4 regions of the Virgibacillus tibetensis genome follow, and region 1 is predicted to be linked to each of the others. Evidence: riboswitches for the same ligand, from Rfam matches in the RefSeq annotation. Region 1 holds a riboswitch; each other region holds the start of a gene.

Evidence for each region. Region 1 has a riboswitch for cyclic di-GMP ahead of QGM71_RS14530 (GGDEF domain-containing protein). Riboswitches for the same ligand answer to the same signal wherever they lie in the genome.
Region 2: another riboswitch for cyclic di-GMP. It lies ahead of QGM71_RS10280 (ketopantoate reductase family protein); the one in region 1 lies ahead of QGM71_RS14530 (GGDEF domain-containing protein).
Region 3: another riboswitch for cyclic di-GMP. It lies ahead of motA (flagellar motor stator protein MotA); the one in region 1 lies ahead of QGM71_RS14530 (GGDEF domain-containing protein).
Region 4: another riboswitch for cyclic di-GMP. It lies ahead of QGM71_RS00325 (prepilin-type N-terminal cleavage/methylation domain-containing protein); the one in region 1 lies ahead of QGM71_RS14530 (GGDEF domain-containing protein).

What each region holds. Positions count from the first base shown of each region.
Region 1 covers NZ_JARZFX010000008.1:2,875-10,533, forward strand. The annotation lists gene QGM71_RS14515 (LysR family transcriptional regulator) at 1-457, opposite strand, end outside; gene QGM71_RS14520 (LysE family transporter) at 580-1,158, shown strand; gene QGM71_RS14525 (nucleoside transporter C-terminal domain-containing protein) at 1,352-1,531, opposite strand; cyclic di-GMP riboswitch class I at 1,664-1,747, shown strand; gene QGM71_RS14530 (GGDEF domain-containing protein) at 1,765-2,604, shown strand; gene QGM71_RS14535 (S66 family peptidase) at 3,076-4,107, shown strand; gene QGM71_RS14540 (VOC family protein) at 4,194-4,664, shown strand; gene QGM71_RS14545 (hypothetical protein) at 4,940-5,155, shown strand; gene QGM71_RS14550 (hypothetical protein) at 5,377-5,814, shown strand; gene QGM71_RS14555 (GNAT family N-acetyltransferase) at 5,913-6,374, shown strand; gene QGM71_RS14560 (hypothetical protein) at 6,546-7,151, shown strand; gene QGM71_RS14565 (alpha/beta fold hydrolase) at 7,383-7,659, shown strand, end outside.
Region 2 covers NZ_JARZFX010000004.1:63,053-70,711, reverse strand. The annotation lists gene QGM71_RS10330 (tetratricopeptide repeat protein) at 1-320, shown strand, start outside; gene QGM71_RS10325 (hypothetical protein) at 368-559, opposite strand; gene QGM71_RS10320 (NUDIX hydrolase) at 632-1,246, opposite strand; gene QGM71_RS10315 (hypothetical protein) at 1,438-1,953, shown strand; gene QGM71_RS10310 (zinc ribbon domain-containing protein YjdM) at 2,068-2,409, opposite strand; gene QGM71_RS10305 (DUF1657 domain-containing protein) at 2,570-2,779, shown strand; gene QGM71_RS10300 (DUF421 domain-containing protein) at 2,836-3,699, opposite strand; gene QGM71_RS10295 (DUF4363 family protein) at 3,808-4,158, shown strand; gene QGM71_RS10290 (DUF1657 domain-containing protein) at 4,211-4,414, opposite strand; gene QGM71_RS10285 (nucleotide excision repair endonuclease) at 4,579-4,935, opposite strand; cyclic di-GMP riboswitch class II at 5,280-5,360, shown strand; gene QGM71_RS10280 (ketopantoate reductase family protein) at 5,394-6,308, shown strand; gene QGM71_RS10275 (S8 family serine peptidase) at 6,653-7,659, opposite strand, start outside.
Region 3 covers NZ_JARZFX010000002.1:59,647-67,305, reverse strand. The annotation lists gene QGM71_RS05235 (methyl-accepting chemotaxis protein) at 663-2,699, opposite strand; cyclic di-GMP riboswitch class I at 3,187-3,272, shown strand; gene motA (flagellar motor stator protein MotA) at 3,364-4,149, shown strand; gene motB (flagellar motor protein MotB) at 4,139-4,936, shown strand; gene QGM71_RS05220 (chemotaxis protein CheA) at 5,076-7,079, shown strand; gene QGM71_RS05215 (chemotaxis protein CheW) at 7,097-7,558, shown strand.
Region 4 covers NZ_JARZFX010000001.1:60,674-68,332, reverse strand. The annotation lists gene QGM71_RS00355 (DRTGG domain-containing protein) at 1-236, opposite strand, end outside; gene QGM71_RS00350 (hypothetical protein) at 308-535, opposite strand; gene QGM71_RS00345 (hypothetical protein) at 636-1,181, opposite strand; gene QGM71_RS00340 (hypothetical protein) at 1,174-1,716, opposite strand; gene pilM (type IV pilus biogenesis protein PilM) at 1,731-2,642, opposite strand; gene QGM71_RS00330 (prepilin peptidase) at 2,655-3,410, opposite strand; gene QGM71_RS00325 (prepilin-type N-terminal cleavage/methylation domain-containing protein) at 3,506-3,859, opposite strand; cyclic di-GMP riboswitch class II at 3,890-3,973, opposite strand; gene QGM71_RS00320 (type II secretion system F family protein) at 4,020-5,216, opposite strand; gene QGM71_RS00315 (type IV pilus twitching motility protein PilT) at 5,220-6,260, opposite strand; gene QGM71_RS00310 (GspE/PulE family protein) at 6,272-7,659, opposite strand, start outside.

The sequences.
Region 1 (7,659 bases):
TTTCGGCTTTTATTTCTGGATAAACCATGAATGCAACATCTACTTTCCCACTTATTAAGTCAGTTTGGTTTTGCCCACATGTACCGTTGGTTAGTATTAATTTGACGTTAGGAAATTTCATGGAATATTCCTTTATTATTGGACCTAACCTAGAGATTGTCAAAGACTCTGGTGCAGCCACTTTCAGTACACCTTTGACTTCGTGGGTGCTCCGCATGTTCTTAATCTGTTCGTGAGTAGACAGTAAATCCTCTGCTAAAGGTATTAACTCTCTACCTAAATGAGTAAGCTGCAAATTTCTATTTACATACGTAAAAAGTTCCCCACCAATTTCACGTTCAAGTGCCTGGATATGAGAGGTTAAAGTAGATTGAGTATAACCCAATTTAGAGGCAGATCCTGTATAACTTTCTACTTCTACAATGGTCATAAATGTTATAAGATGTCTAATTTCCATATCATATCTCACCTTCGTTTTTTTAATGTATCGAAAAAAATGATAATGCTTTTTTAAATTTCAATTTTATTTATCATACAATGAAAGCTATCCATAGTAAATTAGCAAATGAAGGTGAATTTATGAGTATAGTAGCGTTTCTTTCTTATGTGATGGTTACATCAATTACTCCTGGTCCAAGTAACATTTTGATGATGAATGAAGCACGTAAATATGGTTTTGTGGGATCTTGGAAGTTTAGTAGCGGAATCTTAGCGGGATTTGCCGTGCTTGGAACAATCAGTGGAGTAGCTACAACAGGATTATACAATTGGATTCCTGTAGTAGAGCCATATTTTAAAATAGCTGGTGCAGTATATCTACTCTATTTGGCTTGGCAGGTGGGTCTACCAAAAAGTTCCAAAGATAATTTTAGTGACGTGAAATCTTCTTTTTTATCAGGTTTTATCATTCAAATCATAAATGTCAAAAGCATTTTGTTCTTGTTAACTGTGATGAGTGCTTTCATACTGCCGTTCAATAATTCTATTAAATCCATTGTTTTTTATTTAACATTAGCAATTTTCCTAGGTTGGTTAGCATTACTTCTGTGGTCAGGGTTTGGCTCGCTATTTAAAAAAGTTTTTGCGAAGCATGATAGGGCATTTCGGTTAATTATGTGCTTGTTATTGATTTATTCTGCGGTTACTATTTTTTTGTAAAAATCCAATAGCTTAACAATCATTCTTCTTCAACTTCTTAAAAATTGAAAAAGGGCTTCTATGAAAAAACGGAAATTTTAATAATTTATAAAGAAAAACTATCCTTATCCAATAGAATGGAATAAGGATAGTTTAAAAGGTTTTTAAGAGAGTTAACCTTACTGAACTCAGTCTAGTATATACGTTGTTCTTTTTAGATAAACATATTTACAAAAATAGCTGTAATAAATCTTGCCATAGTACCAGCGATAATGGCTTTGAAACTCAGAGATGAAATTTGTTTTTTCTTTGATGGTGCTATGGAACCAAGACCTACAATTAATTGTCCAATAGAAGATAGGTTCGCGAAGGCCGTATGTGCGAAAACGCACACAACTTCAAACTCTTACCTAAAGCTAACGGTTAGTTCAATAAGAGACAATGGATACAGAGGGAAATTAGATTATTTAGCAAAACCTTGGAAACATCGCATCTAATTGTTGTATACTTATCTACTTAGCAACTCTTTTGAAAAAGGCAAAATTATCGAAAGGTAATGACGCAAAATCACAGGTCTAAAGCATTAAGCAATGATGGCTGGATTACCGAAAGGAGAAACGAAAGCAATTGAAAAGAAAAGGTTTATACTACTTAATAATTATTTTATTTACGTTTTCCCCTGTTGTTATGGACACGATTTTATCTAATGAAGCGAATAGACATTTTCCAAGGACTTGGACGCTCTTTCTAATTCCGACTATCCTGATAGCTTATATGTATCCGAAATGGAAAGTAATTGTAGGAGCTAGCATCTTTTACACTGCTTTGAAGTTCACAACGGAGGTCGCTCAGAAAACTAGCACTGAGACATATGTGATGATAGAACTTACCACTGGTTCAGTTATTAATTGGTCCGTCGTTCTGTCTGTTGGATATTTCATGAATAAATCTTCCAAATTGTTAAATAAAGTAGAAGAATTAACGATTACAGATGCATTAACTGGAATTTATAATCGAAGGTATTTTGATTTTATTATGGAAAAGACAATTCCTTTTAGTAAAAAGAATAACACCCCTTTGATTTTTATGCTGTTAGATATAGACCATTTCAAGAAAGTTAACGATAATTTTGGTCATCAATGTGGTGATGAAGCACTTAAGCATATTTCAGATATTATTGGAAGCAATGTAAGAGACACAGATGCTTTTGTACGTTTTGGAGGCGAAGAATTTGCAGTTATTATGCCAAATACCGATGTTGATGAAGGACTAATAATAGCGGAACTTATACGTGAGGCTATAGAAAAATCGGGTTTCACTTATAACAATGAACGTATATATTTTACAATCAGCATTGGAGTATCTTCTTACAATGGAGAGGAAATAGAAGAATTTATCGAAAAGACCGACACCGCGTTATATAAAGCAAAAGAAAACGGTAGAAATCAGATAGCAATTTTTAATTGATAGGGCTTGGAACTAATAATTTTTATATTAAATAGTGGAGGTTTATATTTTAAAGTAAATCTCTACTTTTGTACTAACAGTATGGAAGTAACTGAATTACAAGATGATGGTGATCATAACTTTTTTGATTTTTACGACTTAGACAATAATAAATTGCAAGTTTGCTTTTGGAAGTATGTGAAACAACAAAGCACCTTTTATTAGTTACTTCAACTATATGATGCCAGAGGTAAATGATTGAGATCAAATCGGCTATAAGAGTTGAAACAAATAAGATTATAAATGATGGTCTTTTTCTTTTTTTAATTTCAGAAATTTGCAATTATAATTTTGGGCATTATGTTATTATTTGATTATAGATACTTAACTAAATCACAGCATTTATTCATGAAATACAGTAGGTAATTTGATGTTTTATAGAAATTATAATCCATACTTAAATAATCGAGTTATATAAGAGAGGGAGTTAATATGTTAATTAAGCCAAAAAAATTGCAGGCAGGAGATCGTGTTGCAACAGTAAGTCCTTCTTGGGGAGGAGCAGGAGAACCAGACCTTAGATGGAGGTATGAACAAGGTGTAAAAAGAATAGAGGGGATTTTTAGACTGGAAGTTACCCCTATGCCTAATAGTTTGAAAGGGGGAGACTATCTTTATAAAAATCCACAAGCTCGTGCTGAAGATTTGATGATGGCATTTAAGGATGAAAGTATAAAAGGAATCATTGCAAATATTGGTGGAGACGATAGCATTCGCTTACTTCCCTATATTGATTTTGACATTATACGTGAAAATCCGAAAGTTTTTATGGGGTACTCTGATGTGACCATTTCACATTTATTTTGTCATAAAGCTGGAATTTCTTCTTTTTATGGTCCAGCAATCTTAACCGATTTTGCTGAAAACGTGGAGATGGATCCATATACGATTGATATGGTGAATCGAACGCTCTTTTCTAATGAGACTATTGGTGAAATTCAACCAGCTAATGAATGGACAAGTGAGCGTTTAGAATGGGTAGAAGAGAATAAGAACATTCGACGGACGATGCGGAAAAATTCAGGTTACGAGGTACTTCAGGGATCAGGTGTAACACGGGGACATTTGATTGGTGGTTGTATTGAAGTACTAGAGTTTGCAAAAGGAACAGAACTTTGGCCTGAGAAAATATTTTGGGAGAACAGCATAATTTTCTTTGAAACATCGGAAGAAAAACCAGATCCAAATCTTATTATGTATTGGCTACGAAATTATGCTGTGCAAGGCATTCTACAAAAAGCAAATGGAATCATTTTTGGTAAACCACAAGATGAGAAGTATTACGATGAATATAAAGAAGAAATTCAAAAAGTAATGAAGGAATTTAATTTGGAGGATTTGCCGATTCTTTATAACTTGAATTTTGGCCATACCGAACCGAAATCTATATTATCATATGGTGCAATGGCTGAAATTAATTGTGAAAAGAAGACTTTCAAGATTCTAGAAAGTGGAGTTGAATAAATTTCGAAAAGGAAAATGGATAAATGCTTATTACATGATATGGTGGAATAATTGAAGATAAAATACATATCAAAGGAGTGGGAGTAATAATAAAAGGATTATACGAGGCACATTTACCTGTAAAAAATTTAGAAGTGTCAATTAAATTTTACCAAAAATTAGGTTTAAAGTTTGCTTGGCGTGATGAAGACACTGCATTCTTTTGGATAGAAGAAAATAAAAGTTGGTTAGGATTGTGGGAAGGAAAGGAGTATCAGACTTCATATCACCCATCTTTAAGACATATTGCTTTTCGAGTTACTTACGAGGATTTAAAAAAGTCTATAAAATGGCTTGAATCCATCCAAGTTGAAGCTGTAACGTTTGGAAGTAGAACATCGATTGAGCCATTTGTAAGACCACATCAGGGAAATGCTTCTGTCTATTTTGATGACCCAGATGGAAATAGTTTAGAATTGATGTGTTATATTGAAGTTCCTAATGAATTAAAACATTATACTGAAAAGTTGTCATTTGAAGATTGGGAAGAGTTACTAGTAAATAGTATATTGAGATAAAAAGAAGCAACAGTAAGGATATTACTTTTTCAACAAACTGGTGGAACCAAAAAGAAGGTTAGGATGGTATTAAAGCTATTCTGATACATTAACCTAATTTATTAAAGGAAAAGTTATACCGCTAGCCATGTTGTTAAAGGGTTATCCATTAATCATATTGTTATACAACATAATAAGGAATCTTGAGTTAAAATTTCGCTTTTAATAAAAAAATGTCAGTGGTATGAACGATATTATTGCCTCTTTTGGGCATATTACCATTTGAGGTGATAATCGTGAGTAAGAAAAAAGAACAAGATCCAAAAAGAATCAATGTGGAGTTGGGTGGAATGGGTCTTTATGGAACAACTTCCAATGCAGAGGTCGGGGGTTACAAGGCTTCTGGCGACATTGAAAATGCAGGAAGGTTAGATAAAGGTTTCCAAAAAGTTGAAGAAGATGACCTTAACCCCAAAGCTTCAATTAAAGAAGGAGATCAAAAGGGCTATTAGGCTTTATTTCCAATTTACTACAAAAGCTCTTTACATTAATTACTCCAAAGAAGAAGGATGGTTCCAAAGCGGATACCATCCTTCTTTTTGAATTAGTAGTCAACAATCCCCCTGTAACCAAGTTATATGGCAAAATTTAAATAGTAAATAAAAAGAAACAACTTATAAATCTCTCTTGTACTAACTGGGTGCCATCCTCAAAAGAAGGAGAAGCACCTTTTTTGTCGAATTTATACAAGGAGCAGAAGAGCTGGAGAAGAAAAGGGGGAGAAAAACTAATGGTTACAGAGAAAAAGACGCTAAAAGATTGGGTTGTTTTCTTAGTTTTAGTCTTATTTATAGTTGGTGGTTCAACGTATTACCTGTATTTCTTTACACCTAAAAATTCACTTGAACTGTATCAAGAATTGACATATGCAGACAGTTTTGAGGAAATACAAAAACTAATCTTAGATGGTTACGAAGACAATTTTACAGAAAAAGATTTCAACTATATTCAAGTTAACTCAGCAAATATGATAGGACAATTTACTCTTTTTGATTATAATAATAAGTCTTATGTAATTATGACTTCTCCAGGAACAGAAAGGTTAAAAATTCTTGCAGTAGCAGAATTACCAGATGATATCAGGGAATTCTTTTCAGTACTATTAAAATAAACCTTTTCTCACGAAGCCAGCAAATAGAAAATTGTCCCTTATGCACATCGGGTGCTAGCGTTAAACAAGGGAAATGATATTTTTCAAGGGGTGATAATGTGCAATTTGAGGGAATTAATTTTGAGAAACATCAAAACGAAGTAGTCAAATTTCGTAAAGACTCATTTAGAGTTAGCTTTGGAAATACCTCGAATTTTGAGAAAGAAGAGTATCTAAGTTGGTTAAAAGAGAAAACAAACGATTTTCCTGAGGGCTTTATTTTAGTTAAAGAAGGTGGAGAATATATTGGACAACTTGAATTATCCATTCGAGAATATGAAGGTAGGAACATCGGATATGTTCATTTATATTATTTAATACCTGAAATACGAGGAAAGGGTAAAGGAGCAAAATTACACAATTATGCAAGAGATTTTTTTAAGAAGAATAAAGTCGGTGAGTACCACCTAAGAGTATCACCAAATAATACCTCTGCAATTTCGTTTTATCAAAAAAACGGAATGGAAGAGATAGGTTCAGAAGTTGAAGGCAAGGTTATAAGATTGAAGGGGTATTTATAACACTTGTTGCGCTAACTGGTGTTTTACTTAAATAGCGATTACTTGTACTGTTGTTGATTTAACAGGCGGGTTTGCTAAAGAAGAGTTTGGACAGTGGAAAGAGTAGGGGGAAGTAACGCGGCAGTTTACTTGACTGAGATTTAGATCAGAAAAATAACTGAAAGGTGGGGAATGAAAATAAAAAAGATACTTGCGATACTTCTATTAGTCTTACTTGTATTTGCTTTAGGCGCTTGTAATAACGATTCTAACTCAAACACTATTTCTAGTGCTGAATTAACAGCGAGAGAAAACGCCATACTTTCAACTACTTCAGATAAATCATTTGTATTTGATTTCAATATAGACAGTGAATACAAAGAAATTTCTGTATGGATTGAGAAATATGAATTAGGTAAATTGGTTGATGATAAATTAAGTCATGTAACAACGGAGGTAGAGCAAGGTGGCTCGATTATTTTTGCAACCTCAAAAAATGATAATGAAAAGAAAAATACCATTAATATTGGAATTGATAGTAACGGCGGCACGGCTTCAATAAGTGGTTTTGATACAAATTCCAATGGCATAGAAAAAATGTCGAGTGTATGGGGTAATTTTCAAGGAAAGAAAACCTTGAACGAAGGCGAAGTAGTATTAGCAAATATTAGTTATTCTAATGATGAAAATGGCATGAGTTCGCTTACGGCGGATTATTATGATGATGTTGAGAGTCATATGAATGAGTTAAAGGAATATGACGTTGCTTATCTACTAAAAGCTGAATTTTTTAAGTAAGTGCCCGTGTAAAAACATTAAGCTAACTGGTGCGATCCTTCAAGTGAAGCCGAAAAATAGATGTAGTTTCAAAAAACTAAAGCGAATTTTTGGCTTCAACTTTCTGGTGCAAGAATTAAACAGGGCGATTATCGAAACGGTCGTCTTTAACCTTTAAACAGTGTTTTTTTAATATTAAGCTAGTATTTATCATGCAGTAATTTTAATAAGAGGTAGCTTGGGGGGATTAGTATGTGGAAACAGTACCTTATTGAGACAAGTAGAGGAATCTTTGAATACTTCCAAAAAGGAAATGGAAATCCTCTATGTGTAACACACTTGTATAGCGAATTTAATACTAAAGGAAATACATTTGCATTGCCATTTACTGAGAACTATTCAGTTTACTTAATAAATTTAAAGGGTTGTGGTGAATCTGATAAAGCTGAGCAGGACTCAGAATATAGTATGTCTGAAACAGTGAAAGATTTAGAAGCAATTAGAGATGCCTTAGAAATTCAAAAATGGG
Region 2 (7,659 bases), on a different contig from region 1:
TTTTCCTTGAAAACGACCTTCAGACAGTGAACGACCTACTTGTACCAATTCGCTTGCTTGCTCCGAACTCATTAACCATTCAAAAGATCCTGCACATGATACAAATTTCCGAGAATCCTGACCGAATGATGGAGTTAGGCGAATACTTTGCTGACTTTAAAAAGTTAGATGAGGCAATTGAATGCTTTTTTTGGGAAATGGAGCTTTATCCTGAAAACCCAGAACCAGTATGGAGGTTAAAGCAAATGTATCAGGACAAAGGAATGACTGATGAAGCAAAAGGATACCAGCAATTATATACACAGTTAAAAGCAAACTAGGCAAGCTTAAATTAAAAGTAAAACCAAATGACACTGGCGAACTTGGCTTATTCCTTAGGTGGGTCAAGTTCTTGATATGCTGACTTATATTTACCCCCTGCTGCCACTTCAGCATGGTACAATGCCTTTAGTGCAAGTGGTCTCTCCAGGCTGTGTTCTTCCATTATCTCTTTTAGTCGCTTTTGTAAATCTTTATTGTCTTTTACCAAATGCTTCATTTGCGACTTTACATATTTCATACCTGCTTCAGCTCCTTTTGGTTGTACGTTCGATTAGTCTAGTATTCATCATTTCTGGTCAGGATATGACGTTCACTTTACTACGTTAATAAAATGAGAAAGTATCTTCGCGGTAAGTCCCCAAATAACTTTATCCTCATAAATGTAAAAGTATTCATCTAATTGTCTTGTTTGCCAATTATAATCCTCCCCGCCAACGATAAGGTTGAAGGGAAAGTCTTCCTCCGGCTGAACATGAAAGTTCACGGAATAAACTTGTGGCTCTGTTTCCATAAAGTGCTTTAATGGGACAGTAAATGTATCTCCAACCTCTGATGGGTTTGGTTTAATGCTCGCACCTGAATGAATGAACCCTGCATAAGCATAGATAATCATTCCAAATGGAGAGACCATATAATCCAATGGAAAAACACCTGATATATCTTCATCGCCTATTCCAAGCTCTTCCTTCGTTTCTCTTAAGGCTGCATCCTGCCCTGTCTTATCCTGGGCGTCAATCTTCCCTCCAGGAAAACAGATTTCTCCAGGTTGCCTTCTCATTTCTTCTGAGCGAACTTCAAAAAGAATATGAAGCTCCTCATCTTTTTGAATAATTGGAATTAGAATAGCATACTTTGTAAAATCCTCACTACCGAGGATAGAAGGCCTGTGACTTTTTACTTTTTGTAAAATTATTTTCTCATCCATTGTGTACCAACTCCATTAATTAATTACGTTAACGCATTTAGCACGAGATTGAATAATGATTAGATACTATTACCTTACCATCTTTTAAGCGTAAAGGCAGTTTTAGTGAATAAGTTGTTTTATTAAATAAATTTATATATGTGAAACATAGTCAGTTATTCACTCGTACTAGTAAGTAAGAGGTGATGATCATGGAAACCATCGTTTATATAGCAGATAATTTTTTCTCTGCAGGCAAAACAGTTATTAAGGACCAAAACAATCAGAATGTGGGATTTCTTGACTTAAGAAGCGCATTCTCTTCAGCTGTCTCCCTCTACGATTTGGAAGAATCATTACTAGCATCCGGCCAGTTTAAAACCTTCTCCAACCAATGGATTGTTAGCGATAAGAATGAAGATCTGCTAGGAACTCTAAAAACCAGCTGGTTTTCCTTTTCGAAAAAATATACATATACAACTAGCCACAGAGGCATATACACTATTTCCTCCCCTGCCTTTTCACGGGATTTTTCGATTAGTGATGAGAAATCTGATGAGGTAGCCACCTTTAAACGCACGAACCATTTCTTCTCCTCCCGGGCATATGAGGTTAATAATTTCGCCGGACAGATGACCACAGAAGAACTCATTGTTGTTGTTATGGGGGTTAATGCACTCGAGAAACGCAAACAGGGAGCTGCAGCCAATGGCGGAGGAGCAAACTAGCTCCAGCCTATATGAAAGAGCCAGGCTTATATGCCTGGCTCTTTCTATGTATATCTGTTTCATGTTTATGGTAAAAGCGCCAGTTAACTAGGTGTGGCCATACATTACATGCATTTATACCTTTTTTACAAATTCTGATTTTAGCTTCATGGATCCAAAACCATCAATTTTACAATCAATATCATGGTCCCCATCCACTAGACGTATGTTTTTCACCTTTGTACCTGCTTTTACACTTGATGAACTTCCTTTTACTTTAAGATCTTTAATTACTGTTACAGAATCACCGTCTGTTAATATATTTCCGTTGGCATCCTTTATACTTCTTTGATCTTCGACTGCTTCTTCTTTAGAATCTAGAGCCCACTCATGACCACATTCCGGGCAAACAAAAAGAACCCCATCTTCGTACGTATATTCTGAATTACATTTCGGGCAATTTGGCAACTCTGACATGTTTTATATTTCCTCCAATCACAGGGTAATAAACTTGATTATACCTCATTACATTACTAAGTACTGTACATAACAACTTAAAAACACCCAGGAATAGCTTCTGTTAAATAGTGCAAATTAAATGAGCAGAAATCATTTCTCTTGTGAGGAGGTATCAATGATGACAGTTCAGACACAAATTCAACAAGCTCTGGCCTCAGCTCAAAGTGTGGAAGCCAGCTTAACCCAATTCGGATTAGAAACACAGAATCAGATGGCGAAACAGGATTTCCAGCAACTGGCACAGCAGCAAAAGCAGATTGTCCAACAGCTGCAAACAAGGTACGACCAAGTATTAGCAGAAGAACCACAATTCAGTCAGAACCAGTAGTAGAAAGCAAAACAACAGGACTTATCAACCTGTTGTTTTGCTTTACTTTTGCTGCTTTATTCTTTTAAATAGACTGCCATTTCATCCATCAGCTTGTCCATTTGCTTCGCGTACTCGTTGTACATTTTCTTTGCCTCTATGTTTTGTGTCTGGAGAGAAAAGTTAACCAGATTGGACTGCAGCTGTTTTATATTTGCAGCTACGAGAAGCTTGTCCTTAATTTGCGGACTTTTTACTTTATCATCATAAAGATCAACATATACATTGCCCATTGAATCAATTTGAGCCAGAAATACATCAGAAAATGCTTCCGCCCCCTGTTTCTGTATCTCCCCTAACAGCCAATTCTTTGTATAGCCATAATCAGTCAATGACTTTTCCAATACATTTCCATCTACTATCACGATGCACGGCAGGCCTTCCTTCTCAACCGGCATACCCATATTAACAGGAGTTAAAGGTTGTAATTCACTCTTTTTCATTATAGAGATTTCCCCATTTTTCTCCATAACTGCAGCCTGTATATCAGAAATCTTATATACATCCTTTTTCCGTAAAAGAACCATCAATTCGTCAACTGTTAAGGTTTCTTTTTTCAGATTTTTTTCCAGAATTTTTCCATCACTAATTAACGGAACCGATTTCCCTTCCATCAGATCACGAAAACGACTTGATTTCAACTCCATTTTTGAAATAACTATCGGTATCACTGCCCAGATGATCATTCCAAGAATAAAGTTTGACATTCTAATATGCGGGCTGAACGTTAGCTCTGCGGCTATACTTCCAATAGAAATCCCCACAATATAATCAAAATATGTAATCTGAGTAATTTGCCTTTTTCCCATCATCCGAGCCAAAATAAACATTAATAAAAATGCAACTAATCCTCTTATTAAAACATACACCAAGTCAGTCATACACTTTCACCCTTTATTTATTTAAATGTACTATTTATACATTATTTGGCCAAACTGATAGTAACCATACTTCATTTTAAAATAAATATTTAAAAGGTGGCGGTTATCGTGTTTAAATTGAAATTAGTTGCAGCTTTCCTCCTGCTTTTACTCCTACTGACGGGATGCGATTTACTTAAAACGCAAAAAGATGATTTGTTATTTACTTCGGTTACGGAGGTGGAAAATCAGATCAAGAAAAAAGAATGGGACCAAGCTACTTCAACGATCAGCGATTTTCAGGAGCTTTATAACAAGCGCAAATGGAAAATAAGGCTGTTAGGAGAACTGGACGACTATAAAGGACTCGAGGCAGAAGTGATCAGTCTGAAGGAAAGTTTAAGAGAAGAAGACGAAATGGAATCCAGGATTGCTATTGGGCAGATTATGCACCGGTTACATCTTATTTACAACATTTAAAACGGGTTACCCACTTGAGTAACCCTGTATGCTATCGTACTTATTCACGGTGTTAGGTCAGGAATTGAGGTTCTTCCTGTTCAATCTCTGCCAAGCGCTTTTCTAACCCATCAATAATTGGCTGCAGCTCCTCAGCAGCATGACCATACATTTCTTTCGCAAATTCGTCTTGTGTTTTTAAAGAAAATGTCTCGAAATTGGCTTGAGCACTCCTGGCATTGGCTAGGGCTTGCTGAACTTGTGTGCCTACAGTCACATTTTCCACCTCCTGCCTGTTATGAGCTTACTTTTCCCATAACGCTGGAAATTATGAAGCTAGCCACATACCACAAATTTACTTCGCCCAAAAGTTATAGAAATAAAAAAAGCAATAGGCATAGTCTAATTTGACTGTACGTATTACTCTTTGTTAATCGTCATTTATTTATAAAACACTTTGTCTACATTGTATTTTGCCTTGCGTTCATTGATAATATACGTTTCATAGATCTCTCTATGAGCTGGATCATCAACAATGCACACTTCAATTTTGCTCACTTCATCTCGATGCATTTTAATCGGCGAAACATTATCATTAAAATGTTTTTTAATTCTTGGCCTTAATTTCCTGGCTTTACCAACAAACAACAACTCTTGATTGTCGTTATAAAACATGAAAATACCGCCCTTATCTCTTGTGATCAGGTGAAAATCAGTAAATCCATAAATATTACTCAGTTCCGGATTATCTTGTTTAGTTATGGTGACTGTCGGTGTTGGAATGGTTATGTTTATCATTTAAGCTCACTTCCTCTTTCTATCCTGCTGTTTATGCTAACATAATTCTCCTTGCAATGCTATTTTTCCTAATACCAGCATGCTATATTACTCTCTTCTGTTCTCCTCCGAGAATATAAGGTAGGAGGACAGGAGGACGCACTAAATCCCCCCTATCATTTATCACTTCTCATTATGGCTTTCTGTAGTAGTTTGCCGAAACATTTACTTTCATATCCATTAGTTGTCTATTATAATGAACTAAATGAACTATATAAAAATTATTAAAATTATAAATTACTGTGTAAGACTAGGTAGGCTATGAAGTTTAACCTTTATTTACGAGCTTGTAGTACAACTGGACCTCTATTAGGGGCTATGAGGCATGGCCTTTATTTGGACACTTGGGGCATGTAGAGCTAGTAGTGTAACCGCCCTTTTATTTAAATACATTAGTAGGTAATAGGAGGAAGCATAGCATGAAAATTAAGAATGTTTCGATCGTTGGGCTTGGCGCACTGGGAATTCTATACGGACATCATTTATCGAAAAAGATACCGAAAATGAATTTACGAATAATTGCAGACAAGGATCGTATTGAAAAGTACCAGAAGAATGGGATTTATTGCAACGGTGAGCTTTGTGATTTTCAGTATGTGACACCTGAAGAAACTGTAGAATCCGCTGATTTAATTATTTTCGCTGTGAAATTCAGCGGCTTGCATGATGCTATTAAATCAGTTGAAAAGCATGTTGGTGACAACACAATCTTCTTGTCCACATTAAATGGTATTTCAAGTGAACGTGAAATCGGTACATATTATGGATTCGACAAGATTTTGTATTGCGTTGCTCAGGGGATGGATGCAGTGAAGGAAGGAAACCAGCAAAGCTATGATAATTTTGGCATCCTCTGTTTTGGTGAAAAAGAAGGTATTGATACGCCAAAAGTAAAACGGCTTGCAGACTTTTTCCAGGAGGTAGAGATGCCTTTCGAGCTTGACGCCAATATGAATAAAAGACAATGGGGAAAATTCATGCTGAATGTAGGGGTGAATCAGACAGTAGCATTAATTGAGGGCGATTATGGCGAGATTCAAAAGGATGGTAAAGCACGAGATATGATGATTTCTGCTATGCGGGAGGTTATAGCCCTTTCCAGCTATGAAGGAATCAATTTAACTGAAGTGGATTTGCAGTACTGGCTGGAGGTTGTAGGTAAGCTGAGCCCACATGGCAAGCCCTCCATGCGTCAGGATCTGGAAGCAAAACGCAAAAGCGAATTGGGATTATTTGCAGGCACCGTGGTGGAATTAGGAAAAAAACATGGAGTCCATACACCGGTGAATGAAGAGCTTCATCGCAGAATTCACGAGATGGAACAGGAATTTTAAAGACAGGGTGTTCGGGGAGGTGCCTGTCACTTCCCGGATTTTGTCGAAAAATATTAATGCGTTTATGATTGTTGTGTCCTGGATCTAAGAGCCTCATTTACTTATGCTTAATTCACCGTGAATTTAAGAGGCAACGGTTTTTTATCCAATTGGATTAATACAGGTTTTGAAGCTTCCCAAGAGGAATTTATTGAAGAGGTTATTAAACTGTCGCGAACCCATATTGAATAGGTGAAGTATTGGGGAGATTAATCGATAAAACCCCTTCCACTGAAATGTTAAGGAAAGCCCACAAACTAAACGAGGTTTGTGGGCTTAAATCTTCTTACCAATTATATTGGATTTTATTTCCTATTTCCACTGGAATAAACTACCTTCACCTGTTCCCAAGTCTCATTCCCAAATGTATCCTTCGACCAGATCATGATGATGTTTTCCCCATCTTCTAGACTAACATTGGTACTGAATGAACCATTTTTTACTTTGGTTCCTTTTCCATTCACACGTACAAAGTCTAAGTTATCGTCTGATACTTGTCCTTCAACTTTTACCGATTTCTTAAAAGTTGTTTCGCCATCTACTGGTGACTCTATCGTGATGACAGGAGCAACTGAATCTACATCGACTGTAGTCGTTTGAATGGTTTCGTTCCCAGCTAGGTCTCTGGCAGTAACCACTACACTATTTTCTCCTTGTTCCAGTGTGATAGTAGCTTCATAGATTCCGTTAACAAGGGTAGCTTCTGTATCATTGATTGTAACAACCTCAAGATTTTCTTCTTCTACCTCAGCTTGTACGGTTACGAATGTTGTATTAAATCGCTCTCCCTCCTGAGGTGAGAGGATAGATACAACCGGAGAGTTGCTATCTAGTGTAACCTTCACTTGATTGGATGGTCTAGTGAATCGTTCACCTTGAGCAGCTCGAGCAGTAATCTTGTTTTCACCTTCTGTTAAGGATATCTCTCCACTAAATGTTCCATCCTCTCCTGAAGTAACGACAGCCACTTCCGAATCATTGTTATACAAATGAACGTCTGTATTTGGTTGTGCTTCTCCACTAACCATAATGGTCTCATCAGCTGTATAGGAGTTATTTATAGGTGATGTGACTTTTGGTACAGTCTCATCATATGCTACCTCAGCTCGAATCATATAGTTTCCATCGGCTGATGAGGTCTGCTTCCATACTCCATCAATAAAGGAATAGTTTCTGCCTGATGACTCTGAGCTTGTATCCCTATTAATTGCTGGTATATATGGAAAAATATCTTTTTGAATATAAGCAAGGTAAAAATCACCTGGCACTGTAATTTCCTCTCCGCTTAAATCAATAAATGTCCAATCCGTAT
Region 3 (7,659 bases), on a different contig from region 1:
AACCAACCCGCTCTTTTTTGGCATAATCGGATCCTGATAACATATATCGGACCTGTACTGTTTTTGTTCAATTTGGTACAACTCCTAATTTCAAATCCGCATTAAAAAAGGAGAAATTAAGGTTGATTATCCTTACCATATTCTTGATGTTGATTTGGAAGTTGTATTAGCTACAATGAAGGAACTAAGACAGGAAAATAAATAAAGTTAACTAGTTAACCTCCTATCATTTAAGAAACATTAAATGCTGCAATTAAATTAACGAGTACTTATGCTTAAGAAGAATAACTGAAATAGTAATTTACTGCACAGTACAATACTGTTCAATAGAAGAATGATCTTCCACAATAGGGCTTTTGTTGAGCATCAAAAGCCTAATTTCTCACTATAGATACTGAGTAATTAGGCTTTTTTATCTTTCAAAATCCTTAACGCTGCCCCATTGGTAAATGCGGTGGCAGCAAGTGGTAAATCTTGTGGCATTCGCTGGTAAGAAACATGACAGAAGTAGTACATGTACATTCTTATGGCCGTAAACTGGCAGTAAGACCACTATTGAAATTTCACCTCATAAGCAAACTACAGTCTAAAACAATTCACTTCAAATATAAGCTCTAAACAAAAAAGAAACAGCCCCAATAAAGGCCATCCCCTTCTTACACCTATTCCTCTATCCTAAACTTCCCAACCTCTTCCTGCATTTCTCTTGAGTAACTCTCCAATTCTCCAGCCAGATGATTCAGCTGCTCCATTGAAGCTGTCTGCTGTTCAATCGATGCAGCTACTTCTTCAGTTCCAGCTGCTGTTTCTTCACTGACTGCTGCTATATTCTGTATATTTGTTGAGATGATTTGCTCTTGGTTTACCATGGTTTTCATTACATCCATAACTTCATTGATTAATTGATTATTTGTTTGGATGGCGGTTTGAATACTTGCAAATGCCGCTTCCGTTTCGTTGACTGATTTTGATTGTGTTTGCATGACATCATTGGTTTGGCCAATCAATGTTACGGATTGCTTTGTATCTTTCTGCATTTCTTCTATTAACACAGAGATGTCACCCAACGCATTTTCCGATTGCTCAGCAAGCTTTCTGACCTCATCAGCTACTACGGCGAAACCTCGTCCATTTTCTCCGGCTCGTGCCGCTTCGATGGCTGCATTTAATGCCAGCAGATTGGTTTGGCTCGCAATATCGGCAATTTTCGTTACGATTTCATTTATGTTTGTTGATTTATCGTCCAGGGATTGGATAGCTTCTACAACTCGACTTGTCATTTCGCCAGTGTCCTCGGACTGTTTTCGAAGACCTATTACTGTCTCTGTCCCTTTTTCCGAAAACTCATTCATTACCTTTGATTCTTCAAAAATTCTCGTATTATAGTCTTCTACCTGCCTAATATAGGTTGATAAATGTTCGACTGCTACAGCATTTTTCTCCATCAATTCGGATTGATCGCCTGCACCACTAGCTATTTGCTCCATGGTAGTTGCTACTTCATTGGATGATGCAGTATTCTCTTCTGCACTGGCAACTAGTGTCTGGGATGCTTCTGAAACATGGAACGAAACGCCTTTTATTTTTACCATCATCTGCTGGATTTGCTGGAGCATTTTGTCAAAGCTGCTGGACAGCTGTCCAATCTCGTTTGTCGAGTTGATATTGGCCATCGCTAATAGATTGCCGTTCTCAACTTCCTGCATCGTGTCCTGCAGTACTTTAATTGGCTTAGTAATTCTTCTTGTGATAAAAAACGCAATAATAACAGCCAGAACGATAATTATTCCAAGTGTTACTAAGATGGGCAAGAGGGTTTGTGTAGCAATACTTTGAAACTCGCTTTCATATACAGTCTCAGCCAGTACCCAACCGGTAATCCCATTTGTAGCGTAGCCAAGTATTTTCTTCTCGTCAGACTCTGTGTATTCAATTACACCGTTTTCTCCACTTGACTGAACCTTTTCATAAAAAACTTCCTCTACTGCACTTTCACCGAGCAGCTCTTCATCAGGATGGGAAACATAATTCCCGTCTGGACTGATAATCATCGTATAGCCTGTTTCACTCGAACTCATTTTATTCGTAATGTCCAATAATGTATCAACGAGAATATCGGCACCATTCGCTCCAATTAGCGTGCCATTCGCAGAGTAAATAGCCTGTGTTGCTGTAATTACCATGTTTCCTGTTGCAATATCTACATATGGTTCTGTCCAGACTACTCCGCCGTCAGCTTCTATCGCTTCTGTGTACCAACCCCTGGTAGTCCCGTCAAAATCGCCTAAATCTGCATCAGGGTAGATGGTTGTATGCCCGTCTGTACTGTCAACTGTATAAACATTGATAATGTCCTCATCTGCATTGACTGTAGCACCGAAGTAGTCCATCAGTTCGTTATAGTCTTCATCTCTATCAAAATCTAAAATAATGTCACTTTGTGAGAAACGATTTAGTACATTTGCTTTATTCGTAAAAAAAGTATCGAATGTATTATTTAAACTCTCCATCTGCATCTCGATGCTATTTGCCTTTTCATTGATAAGTGTGCTCTTACTGATGGTGTAATTGGTAATAGCAATAATGGCACCCGCAATGATGATCAATGTCAGAAAAGGAATGAGAATTTGATTTTGCAGTTTGCTTGACCGCCGTGGAGCTTGTGATTTGTTGGTGGAAGTAGACATTTTACTTTTCATTAATACCCTTCTTTCCTTATATAGTTGACTTAAATCATTTACTTAAAATTACAAACTATCACTCTATTTATATTATCGTCAGAGTTGTAAAAAAGTGAAGTGTCGAATAGTTCATTTATCCTATTTTTAGTTAACCAAAAACGATCACGTTGTGGTGACCGTTTATTTTTAGTTGCTGTATTGTTAAATTTGAATCTTTCCGTATTATTAATCCTATTGTTAAATTATCGTTTATTACCGGTTACAGAAAGAGTACATAGGATTGTAACAGTGAATGGACTTCAGTTTCTGTGTTATAAATTACGCTCCTCTTTGACTGTATTTTTAAAAACATAGAATAAATAATACAAAATTAAGTATTGGAATAAAATTTACACATTTTAGCCAAAGTTTCGATTAAATTTTTTTGAATTAGTCCTTCATAAATCTAAAAAATAACCGATAAATAGAGTAGTAGTTTATATCTATTTCTTTTTAACTTAATCCAAATAGAAAAAGGCAAACCATCTGAAAGGGTGGGACGCAAAACGAAGGGTCTACGGTCGTCTGACTAGGATCGCCTTGGTTACCACTGTAGATTTTTATATAAGAATCTTTTTGGCTGTTTCTAAGTTGAAATAGTCTTTTTTAGTAGGATTAATCATTTAATTATGGGGGTTGCAAGATGGACAAGACATCGTATATTGGTATTATATTAGGCTTGGTTGCTATAGGGGTCGGAATGACTTTGAAGGGTGTGGAAATGGTCGCAATAGTTAATCCCGGTGCGATATTAATTATTTTCCTGGGAACGATTGCTTCCGTTTTAATCGCATTTCCTATTAGTACAATTAAGAAAATACCAGCGCTATTCAAAATTATTTTTACAGAAAAAAAGTATACAGCAATTAAGGATTTGATTGATCTTTTTACACAGCTGGCAGAGCAGACACGTAAAGAGGGGATTCTTTCATTGGAAAAACAGATGAATGAGATTGAGGACCCGTTCTTAGAATCAGGATTACAGCTGACGATTGATGGGCAAACACCTGAGTTCATACGAGAGGTCATGCTGGAAAAAGTGGACGCAATGGATAGACGTCATCAGGAAGGTGCAGCCGTATTTACCCAAGCAGGAACCTATGCACCAACACTGGGTGTTCTGGGAGCTGTTATTGGGCTGATCGCCGCACTCGGAAATATGGAGGACATGGCAATCTTAGGGTCTGCGATATCGGCTGCGTTTATTGCTACGTTATTAGGTATCTTCTCTGGGTATATGTTATGGCATCCGTTCGCTAACAAGTTGAGGCAGAAATCAAAGAAAGAAATACAAATTAAAGAAATTATGATTGAAGGGGTTCTGTCCATTACAACTGGTGACTCTGCGATGGTCGTTCGGGATAAATTAGGCTCTTACCTGACGACAAAAGAGTTAAACGAGATGAAGGAGGATCGGGATGCGTCGTAAAAGAAAGCAGGATGATAGTCACATTGATGAGTCCTGGTTGATTCCTTATGCAGACTTACTAACTCTGTTACTGGCTTTGTTTATTGTGTTATTCGCAATGAGTGATTTGGACGCACAGAAGTATAAGGAGCTATCCCTTATTTTTCAAAGTGAATTTGGTTCAGGATCAAGTATATTAGATGAAAGCAGCGATCCTATTGAAATTCCGGAAAGTACCAATCAGGATACAGAAGAAGAGGAAGAAAAAGATGAAGAAACGGAAGTAGAAAAAGAAAAAGAAGAGAATGAAGCACGGGAATTACTCCACCTTCAGGAGCTGCGGGACAGAATAAATAACTATATTGCAACGAATGAATTGACGGATGTATTAGGAACAGAATTATTGGATGAAGGGCTATTAATAACAATTGTTAATGATATAACATTTGATTCTGGTAGTGCCGAAGTAAAAAGCGAGGGACAGAAAATCGCTAAGGAAGTTTCTAATTTCCTGTATACTGACCCGCCACATCAAATTGTGATCAGCGGACACGCGGATGACCGGCCAATGAGTAATGCAGATTTTGCTTCCAACTGGGAGTTGAGTGTCATTCGGGCAGTGAACTTTATGCATCTGATTTTAGAAAATGAAAAACTGGTTGCAGACCGTTTCAGTGCAAAAGGATATGGAGAAAATCACCCTATTGTACCGAACACAACGGAAGAAAATCGAGCAAAGAACAGAAGAGTGGAAGTGCTCATCCTGCCTAATTACGAAATTAATGTAGATGGCGAGAAGGATGATTAAGCCCGAGAAAATAAAGAGTTGGTGAGGCCTCCCCTGCCATTATAGGGGGTGCACTATGTTGTTAGGGTATGGGCAGGCAATACATACGAATGTGTGTTTGAAAGTATAGGATTGATTTAGGTCGGAGAGGAAGAATTGAATGGAAATGAATCAATATATTGACGTGTTTTTGGATGAAAGCAGGGAGCATTTACAGGCTGTAAACGATCATCTTCTTAAACTGGAGAAACAGCCGGGTGAACTAGCAATTGTAAATGAAATATTCCGATCGGCACATACACTTAAAGGGATGGCCGCAACGATGGGATTTGAAGATATCGCTTCTCTGACACATCAAATGGAAAATGTCCTGGACAAAATACGTAATAATGAATTGGCAGTTTCAACCGAGTTAATCGATATTGTATTTTTAGCGATTGAATATATGGAAGAAATGGTGAATGAAATCAGTGAAGGCAAGGATGGAAAGAAGGATGTATCAGAATTAATTCATCGATTGGAACAGATCGAAAAGGGATCTGTCTCTACAAGTGAAACTGTGGTGACACCAACAGAAAAAAAGGGTGTTGCTCCTATAGCGTTGGATGAGTACCAATTGACTGTTATCTCCCAGGCTGAAGAACAAGGGTTTCATTCTTATCACCTGACAGTAGAATTAACAGAGGATTGCATCTTGAAAGCTGCCCGTGCCTATATGGTCGTCGAAGCCCTTGAAAGTAAAGGGGAAATTATAAAAACATTCCCTGAGGTGGAAGAACTGGAAGAAGGCATTTTCGAAGGAGCCTTCTCGTTTGTTGTTCTTTCAAAAGAATCAGCCCAAACACTAGAAGCACTAATTACAAATATATCTGAAGTTAAAAAGGTAGACGCAGCCAGTCTGACTTCAGTAATGAATGACCAAACAAAGCGTGAACCACAAGCGGTTGAGGAGGCAGCGGTCTCTAAAGAGGAAACTTCAATAGAGTCTAATGGCGTTCAAGGAAAACAGGGTTCCTCCAAAACGATCCGGGTAAACCTGGAGCGAATTGATGACTTAATGAACCTGTTTGAAGAAGTAGTTATTGACCGAAGCAGATTGGAAGACATTGCAAAACGAACAGATAATCAGGAGTTGGTGGAAACCGTCGAACACATGTCCAGAGTTTCCGAAGACATGCAAAGTTTAATTTTAACGATGAGAATGGTTCCTGTAGAACAGGTGTTTAACCGTTTCCCAAGAATGGTAAGAGGTTTGGCTAAAGACCTGGATAAAAAAATAAAGCTTGAGATCATTGGTGCAGAAACAGAGTTGGACCGAACTGTTATTGATGAAATAGGGGACCCACTCGTTCATTTAATCCGAAACTCCTTAGATCATGGAATAGAACTGCCAGCAGAACGCACTCAATCTGGGAAACCTGAAGAGGGAAAGCTGACGCTAAGAGCCTATCATAGTGGTAATCATGTGTTTATTGAGATAGAAGACGATGGAGCAGGAATAAACCGCGATAAGGTGGAAGCAAAAGCAATGGAAAATGGGCTCCTGAATTCTGCGGATGCAAAACACCTAACAGATGAAGAAGCATTTCAGCTTATTTTATCCTCCGGCTTTAGTACCGCAGAAGTACTATCTGATATTTCCGGTCGGGGAGTAGGACTTGATGTGGTGAAAAATAAGATTGAATCACTGGGTGGCCAAATAACGATTGAATCTGTGAAAGGGAAGGGGAGTAAGTTCTCCATACAATTGCCTTTAACCCTTTCCATTTTATCGACATTGCTTGTAAATGTTCGAAAAGAAATATATGCTGTTCCACTTTCTTCTATTATAGAAACAGTTTTACTGGAAGAAGAAAAAATTATGTACGCACATGGTCAAAAGGTAATGGATTTCAGGGGAAGTATCGTGCCGCTTGTCTCCTTAGAGGAAGTGTTTAGTGTTCCCGGCCGTGAAACGAGAGAAGAAGATTATCATGCGATTGTTATTGTTAAAAAAGGTGAAAAGCTGACAGGGCTTATCGTAGATTCCTTTATTGGTCAGAAAGAAGTTGTATTAAAGTCACTGGGAAATTACCTGCAGGATGTGTTTGCAATTTCAGGTGCTACTATTTTAGGTGATGGAACTGTTTCCTTAATTATCGATCCAAATGCATTAATTAAATAACCCAAGGGGGATTTTCTGTGAACGAGCTAATAAAAGTTATTGTTTTTCAGTTAAAAGATCAAGCATATGGCGTCGAAGTAGCACAAGTACGTTCCATTGAACGGATACAGAAGATCACCAAGGTACCAAGGACATCTGATTTTATAAAAGGTGTTATTAACCTTCATGGTGAAACGACACCAGTGATCGATCTGAAGGGACGTCTGCAAATTGCTGAAACGGAACCAAGCGATGATAACCGGATTTTAATTGTAGCTATAGATGGTGTACAGGTTGGGCTAATCGTTGATTCCGCAACAGAAGTAAAAGATATTGACCCATCTGTAATTGAGGAGCCACCAAAAATGCTGAAATCCATTGAAGATGCTTTTCTAAAGGGAGTGGCCAAGTTAGAGGATGGACTATTGATTTTGCTGGATTTAGAACAAGTATTAAACTTCAATGAAGCAATTGAAGTTAAGGAAGTAGTAAAAGAATAGAACACAGGAGGATAACCTGGCATGGCAAAAATACTTATCACAGATGATGCAGCATTTATGAGAATGTAGTTAAAAGATATTCTTACAAAATTAGGACACGA
Region 4 (7,659 bases), on a different contig from region 1:
TTAACAACTTCTGCAAACGTCAGCCGTTCAAAGTTCTCCTTTTTCTTGCGTTCGATTCGAATAGTCCCAACACGTTCTATCGTACTGACAAGGCCTTGGTTTTCTGCTTCCTTGATTGCCCGATATGCTGTTCCATCACTAACACCTAATTCTTTGGCTATTTGTCTTACTGATATTTTATGACCCACGCTCAACGATATAATATGTTGGATTATCTGTTCGTGTTTAGTCACCATAATTATTCACCAGCTTTCAACTGTACTAGTACATTAGATAATATTTATTATACAGTTGAATAGCTAGAAACTCAATGATTATAAGTTTGACGTTGCTTAATTTCATCCTGTTCCATAATTGGTGGTCGTGTCATTTGTAAAAGTGTTGATAAATTAGCACCAATAACAAGCAAGAAAAAAATAAGCCATCCTCCCCAAAAAGTTAACTCCAGAAATGTTGAAGCATGTGGTATAACCGGCCATGCGAAATACAAAAAGAAACATGCTAATAATAACCTTAAAATTGCGTAATGACGCATATCTATCGCCTCCCTCATAGTAACTTATGATAGATACTAGTCATTAAGAACGATTGTTACCTTGAAGAGCCCAAAAAAAAGAATAACTCTCAACTGAAAGCTATCCTGCATAAAATGTTGTAAATGTAATACTTAGAAATACTTGTTCTTCTGACTGCTGAATGTTCATTGTGTCAATTACTATCATTCGTTCACTGTTCAACATTTTAATGAGAAAGGTAGTTGCTTCATCCAGGTTGGCAGCAGTAACGTCTAATGAGTACATACTCTCTTTTATTACTGATAACGAATCTTCATCTTCTTGCTGGTCCTCATCCACCCCTTGAACAATGGATTCAATATATTCAATTGTAACATTTGCAGAATTTGCTAGTTTTTGCAAGTTAACTAATACGTTATCAGGAGATTTCTCATTTGGTACATTTAATGCAGCATCCTCCAATGACTTGTCTTCAACCTCGTTAGCGGATTCACCAGTAACCTTGTTGTATTGCCCTTCATACATGTCAGCCTCTTTACTTAATGCTTTCGCTTCATCTTGCATTGGTTTAACAATATTAAAGTAGGAGATACCATAGATTAACAATACAGTGATAATAATTCCACCTGAAATCAATAGGTATTTTTTATTCCATTGTTTAATCATTTATACCAAGCTCCTCTACGACATCTTCACTTTCTATATAGATTGTCAACGTTGCTTGATAGGCCGACTCCATATTAACAACACTGTTAAGTAGTGCATCAGATACATAGCCAAGTTCCAATAATGCAGCCACATACTCTGCTACTTTTTCAATGGCTTCAAATTCTGCCTCGATAACGAATTGGTCTGTAGTTGTTAAGTCATAATCGATCATTTGTCCCGGCGTTGGTAATAAGCCAATAACTTCACTGTACAATGCTACAGTAGGAAAGCTGGATTCTTCGATAATTGTCATGGCAGCTTGTACTTCTTTTAGATGTTGTTCTTCGGCATTCTTACTTTGATAATCTAATAGTAGACTTTCCATTTCAGCTATGGTTTCTTGTTCCATAGCAATTGACTTTATTGCGTTATTTTTTTGTACCATCAGGACACCGACAGCAGAAGCAAGCAGTAAGGCGAACACAATCCCGAATAGGAGTGGAGCTATATACTTATTTGGCTGTTTTTCAAGAAAATTAATTTCCGTATTCATGGTTGCTCCCCTTTTTACGATTCCTGTTTCAGTGCCAGACCAAGGACATCTATATATTTTATTGGCTGTTCTTCAGCTTGAAAGTGATACACTGGTATAGTTACTGCATCTGACAAACGCTTTTTGGCAGTCTCTAAAAATGGAGTATCTCCTGATAACAGCAATTGATTTATCTGCGCCTCACCTTTAGTAATAGAATAGTGATAAAAATCGATGATTCTATTGATTTCTATAATATATTCATCCACTATCCTGATCCTCAAGTCTTCACCTGTGTTTTCTTCTTCTGGTGAATCAATTTTCATATACCGGGAAAAAATTGCTTTATCTCGTTGAAAAGCAGTTAGCACTAGTGCATCCTGATTCCAGTGAATAAGCAAGACATGGTCTTTATCTTCCTTCTTCGATACGTAATAATAACGGTAGACAGATAATGACGTTAAATCAGCAGCTATAGGTTTAAGTCCTGCCGCTTCAAAAACCGCTTCAAAAGCCGTCAGTTTCTCTTTTGGATAAGCAAATATGAGAATATTTCTACTAGTTTCATCTGATTCCAAAAACTCAATCGCTATTGCTGGGTTGGCAAACGGTAAATAAAAGCTGTTACCAATCTGTGTTTTAATGTAGCCATCGGCTTCATCTTTGGATAAGGATACAGGGATTTTTAATTTCCTAATAACAACTGTATCGTCAGGAACACAGAAATAAAGTTTTTTTCGTTTCCACTTATATTTTTGAACAAGCTTGTTTAGAATTTCCAAAAGAATTGACCTGTTCTCAATCGTTCCATCCTTTATTACACCTGGCGGTAATACTACCTCACCATGTGTTACCACCCCATCTACCGAAGTATTCTTATGGTAGGTATAACGTAAAACTTTATTTGTAATTACAATGTTTACTCGTCCTTTATTAATAAGACCCATGCTGTCACCTGCTTATATTAGTAAATTAAAATACCAGATTAATAGAAAATCCCCGTAGAAATATGTAAGTAATGTTGCAACGACAATATATGGACCGAATGGAACAGGCTGCTTACGATCAATTACTTTAAATAGAAGTAATACTATACCAATTAGTGCTCCTATCATACAGGATAAGAAAAAAGCTAATAACAGCTTTTCCATTCCTAAAACAATACCCAGAATACCAAATAACTTCATATCACCTGCTCCCATTCCACCACGACTTACAAGAATGATTACCGCAATAATCAAGAGTCCTGTCAACGCTGCTGTTATTGATGACCACCAGGGATCTAATGGATTAATTACTCTTGCGGCTACTAATAATGGCAGGAAAAATAAAAGCACCTTATTTGGAATAAGCATATACATAATGTCTGAAACTAAAATAACCATGAGCATGGAAACAAGTAATAATGCTGTGAGTAATTCAAGATTCCAGCCTACTACAGAATAGCTTAAAGCAAACAGAAATCCTGTAAATAATTCAATCGCCGGATATATGTACGAAATATTCCCCTTACAATGGCGACATTTTGCTCCCTGGATGAGAAAAGACAGAAGGGGTATATTCTCATACCAAGTTAGTTGGTGCTTGCATTGTGGACAAATGGAACGATCATTAGCGAAGGCTATGTTTTTAGGCAGGCGCAACCCGACCACGTTGAAGAATGAACCGAAGATTAGGCCTAATAAGAAGAAAAGTATTATAAGTGAGATGTTCATTATTGTGGCTCCTTGTCTAGATCTATGAAACTATGTTATTGAAGAAAACGCCCTGCACATTATGTTGCAAGGGCGTTTAAATTTATTATTAAAACTTAATTTCCAGGTGTACGTCGATCTTCATATACAAATGATCCACCATTGTTTTCCACATAAACTATTTCTGTACCCGCAAATCCATCAGGGATAGAATCTAAAAATCCTTTCTCTTCTAATTCATTTAAAGTATATGTATCCTCTTGATTACCAGACACATAAGCCAATCTTGCTGCATTCTCAAACAAATCCATATTTGCTTCGTGAGCTTTACCTTCTGAATTACTAATTACTTTACCAATACTAGGTATAGCAATAGCCAAAATTATCCCCAAAATAGCAATTACTGCCAACAACTCAACCAACGTAAATCCTTTTTCCTTCTTCAAGATCATTTTCATGCGTTTTAACATAATTTCCCCGCCTCTCATAAACTATGTTTATTCTAAGTTAGTCGGTTGCACTACTTACTCCTGACCACCCAAGTGCCCACTTAAAGATAGTCATTCATCATATCCTACTTTATTCCTATTTAAATTATAACGTATTGCCAGACAAATATCTACAAAAATTCTACATATTTTCAAATAAAGAAAACATTGGAATAACTACCGCAGCAATGATGCTGCCAACGATCACCGTTAGAATAATAATCATAATTGGTTCTATTAATGTCTTAATTCTATTAGAGAGCTGCTCTACCTCTTCTTCATAGAATTCAGCAGCCTTCAACAGCATATGGTCTAAAGTCCCGGTTTTTTCACCGATTTGCATCATCTGTATTACCAACGCAGGAAAGGCCCAATGCCCCTTCATTGGTATTGTAATAGATTCCCCTTCCTCCAGCGACTTCCTGGATTGCAGTAAAACTTCTTGAATGACACGGTTTCCAACAACCTTTTCCGTAATCGCAACAGACTGTAAGATAGGTACAGAACTGTTTACTAATGTACTTAATGTTTGTGTCATACGAACTAGTGCCCCTTTATGAATAAGAACACCAAGAAATGGGAACTTCATTTTTATGCTATCTATTCTATAAACAAATGCTTCTTTCTGTAATAAGTACTTATAAATCATATAACCAAACAGTCCAACTATAAATAGAAGCCACCAGAAAGTACCAACCCAATTACTTAAATTCATAATAATTTGTGTATATGTCGGTATTTCCTCACCAAATGAGTTAAACATACCCACAAATTGTGGCACGATAAACACTAATAAAAACATACTGAGTAGTAAGGTTATAACTCCGACTACACTTGGATAAAGTAATGCGGAAACTACCTTTTGTTTATTTCGGTATTCCTTTTCGTAGTAATCAGCCATCTGATTCAGAATATCATCCAGCTTACCACTGGCCTCACCTGCGTTAATCATATTAACCAGCAGCGAAGGGAAAACCTTTGGATGACGCTCGGTAGCCTTTGATAGGGCTTGTCCCTGATCCAGCTGTTTATCAATATCTGTAAGGGCATTACGCAATGCATAGTTGTCGGTTTGCTGCGTCATTGTTTTTGTAGCATCAGAGATTGCTATCCCTGCATGAATCAATGTTGCATATTGCCTTAGAAATAGAACGAAGTCTTTATTTTTAACTTTTTTATTAAGGATAATATCTTTATTCCAGGGCTTTGTTTCATCAATATCAAAAATAATCAGCCCTTTTTTTTCAAGTTGCAACAATGCTGCCTTTTTTGAGTCTGCCTCTATTTTCCCTTTAATTTTTTGACCGGAAATTCGTTTCCCGCTGTATTGGTAATCCACTGGTTACGAACTCCCTTCCTGCATGAAAGGTGCAGCAGTTTCAAACTTGATTACATCTTCTTGAATCAATCGTTTTAGGTCCATTTCCATTGAATGCATTCCTTGATCCTTTGATGTTTGCAGCACGTTTTGGATTTGATGCAGCTTTTCATTACGAATTAGATTTTTAACGGCTGATGTATTAACAAGAACCTCTGTTGCTACGCGTCTTTCAAAATTGTCGTTCGTAATAAGCAGTCGTTGAGAGATAACTGCTTTTAAAATAGTAGATAACTGAATACGTATTTGTGCTTGCTGTTCTGCAGGAAATACATCAATAATCCGCTCGATCGTGGAAACTGCATCTGACGTATGAAGTGTTGCTAACACTAAATGGCCCGTCTCCGCAGCTGTGACTGCTGTTGCTATTGTTGCTAAATCACGCATTTCCCCAACTAAGATAACATCAGGATCTTGCCGCAAGCTTGCCCTGAGCCCATTCGCAAAACTATTCGTATCAAAACCGATTTCCCGCTGGTCAATAACCGATTGCTTATGGGCATGCATGTATTCAATTGGATCTTCTAATGTAATGATATGTTTCTGCATCGTCTGGTTCATATAATTAATCATTGAGGCTAGTGTCGTACTTTTTCCACTTCCTGTTGGCCCTGTAATAAGCACTAATCCCTGTGTATGTTGGACGATTTCCTTTGTTATCTTTGGTAAATGCAATGATTCTATTGTTGGGATTTCTGTTGGGATAATTCGAATCGCCAGTGATAGCTCGCCTCGTTGATAGAATATATTAATGCGGAATCTGGATACTCCAGCTATCCCATACGAGAAATCTAATTCCCGATTTTCACCCAGCTTTTCCCATAGTTCAGTTGAAATTATTTCCTTGACTATATGCTTTGTGTCAGATGGCTCTATTTTTGCCATATCTTGTTCAATTAAGTTTCCATTCACCCGGAATATAGGGGCTTTTCCGATTGTTAAATGTACATCAGATGCTTTACTGTGAAATGCTGCTATCAACCATTTGTCAAATTTCCTTCTCATAATGACACCCCCTACAATCTGATTGAAACTTGCATGATCTCTTCCATTGAAGTTAATCCAGCTTTTATCTTCGCTAACCCATCCTGAATCAGAAAAGCCATTCCTTGTTCTTTTGCATGCATCCGAATTTCTGAAATAGACTTATTATTCAGAAGCATGCTTTTTATCATGTCATCAACTACCAATACTTCCTGTACTGCAATTCTTCCTCGATAACCTTGCTGATGACAAACACTACATCCTTTTCCATAGTATACAAAGTCGACTTCTACTCCATTACTTTCAAATATCTCTTTTTCCATAGTCGTTGCTTCTCTCTCTGTAATACAGTCACGGCACAATTTCCTGACTAGTCGTTGTGCCACGATCCCAGACAACGACGATGCAACTAGGTATGGCTCAATCCCCATATCAATTAACCGGGGTATTGTATCAATTGCACTATTTGTATGTAATGTACTAAATACCAAGTGGCCGGTTAAGGATGCACGAATAGCAATTTCAGCAGTATCCTGATCACGGATTTCACCAACCATGATGATATTCGGGTCTTGCCTTAAAATAGATCGCAATCCATTTGCAAATGTAAGGCCAACTGCACTGTTCACCTGCACTTGGTTAATTCCTTCCATCTGAAATTCTACAGGATCTTCCACTGTAATAATATTCACGTTTTCAGCGTTTAATTGATTAACAGATGCATACAGGGTTGAGGTTTTCCCTGATCCTGTGGGACCTGTCAGTAAGACCAAGCCAGATGGCTGTGCAATCAGCTGATTGTATTTTTTTCGGTTTTCTTCTGAGAAATTTAAGTCGCTCAAATGCATAAGTGTGTTACTTAAATCAAGAATACGGATAACGATTTTCTCCCCATTTACCGTTGGGAGACAAGAAATCCGCAAGTCAACAGGTGTAACCCCCACTGTGGTTTTTATACGTCCGTCCTGAGGCAGTCTTGACTGCGTAATATTCAAATCTGCCAATATCTTAATCCGGGCAATTAACGAATTCTGCATTTGTTTTGGGATAATATTCTCAGTCTGTAATCTACCATCTATACGGTAACGAACATTAACATTTGTTTCCTGTGGGTCAATATGGATATCACTGGCCTTTAATTGGATTCCTGTATTTAATAACTGGTCCAGCATACGAATGACTGGTGCCTCGTCATCAGTAGAACCTTCTACTGTCATCTCTGTTTCGTTTTTAAAATAATACTTATTAATTGCATATAAAATGTCATCTTTTGCAGCAATAACTGGTGATATACTATAACCTGTTGCCATTTCCAGATCATCAATAATGAAATAATCCATTGGATCATTCATGGCAATAATAAGTGCTTTATCCTGAATTTTTAAAGGAATGATAAGATTTTGCTGTGCCATCTCCTTGG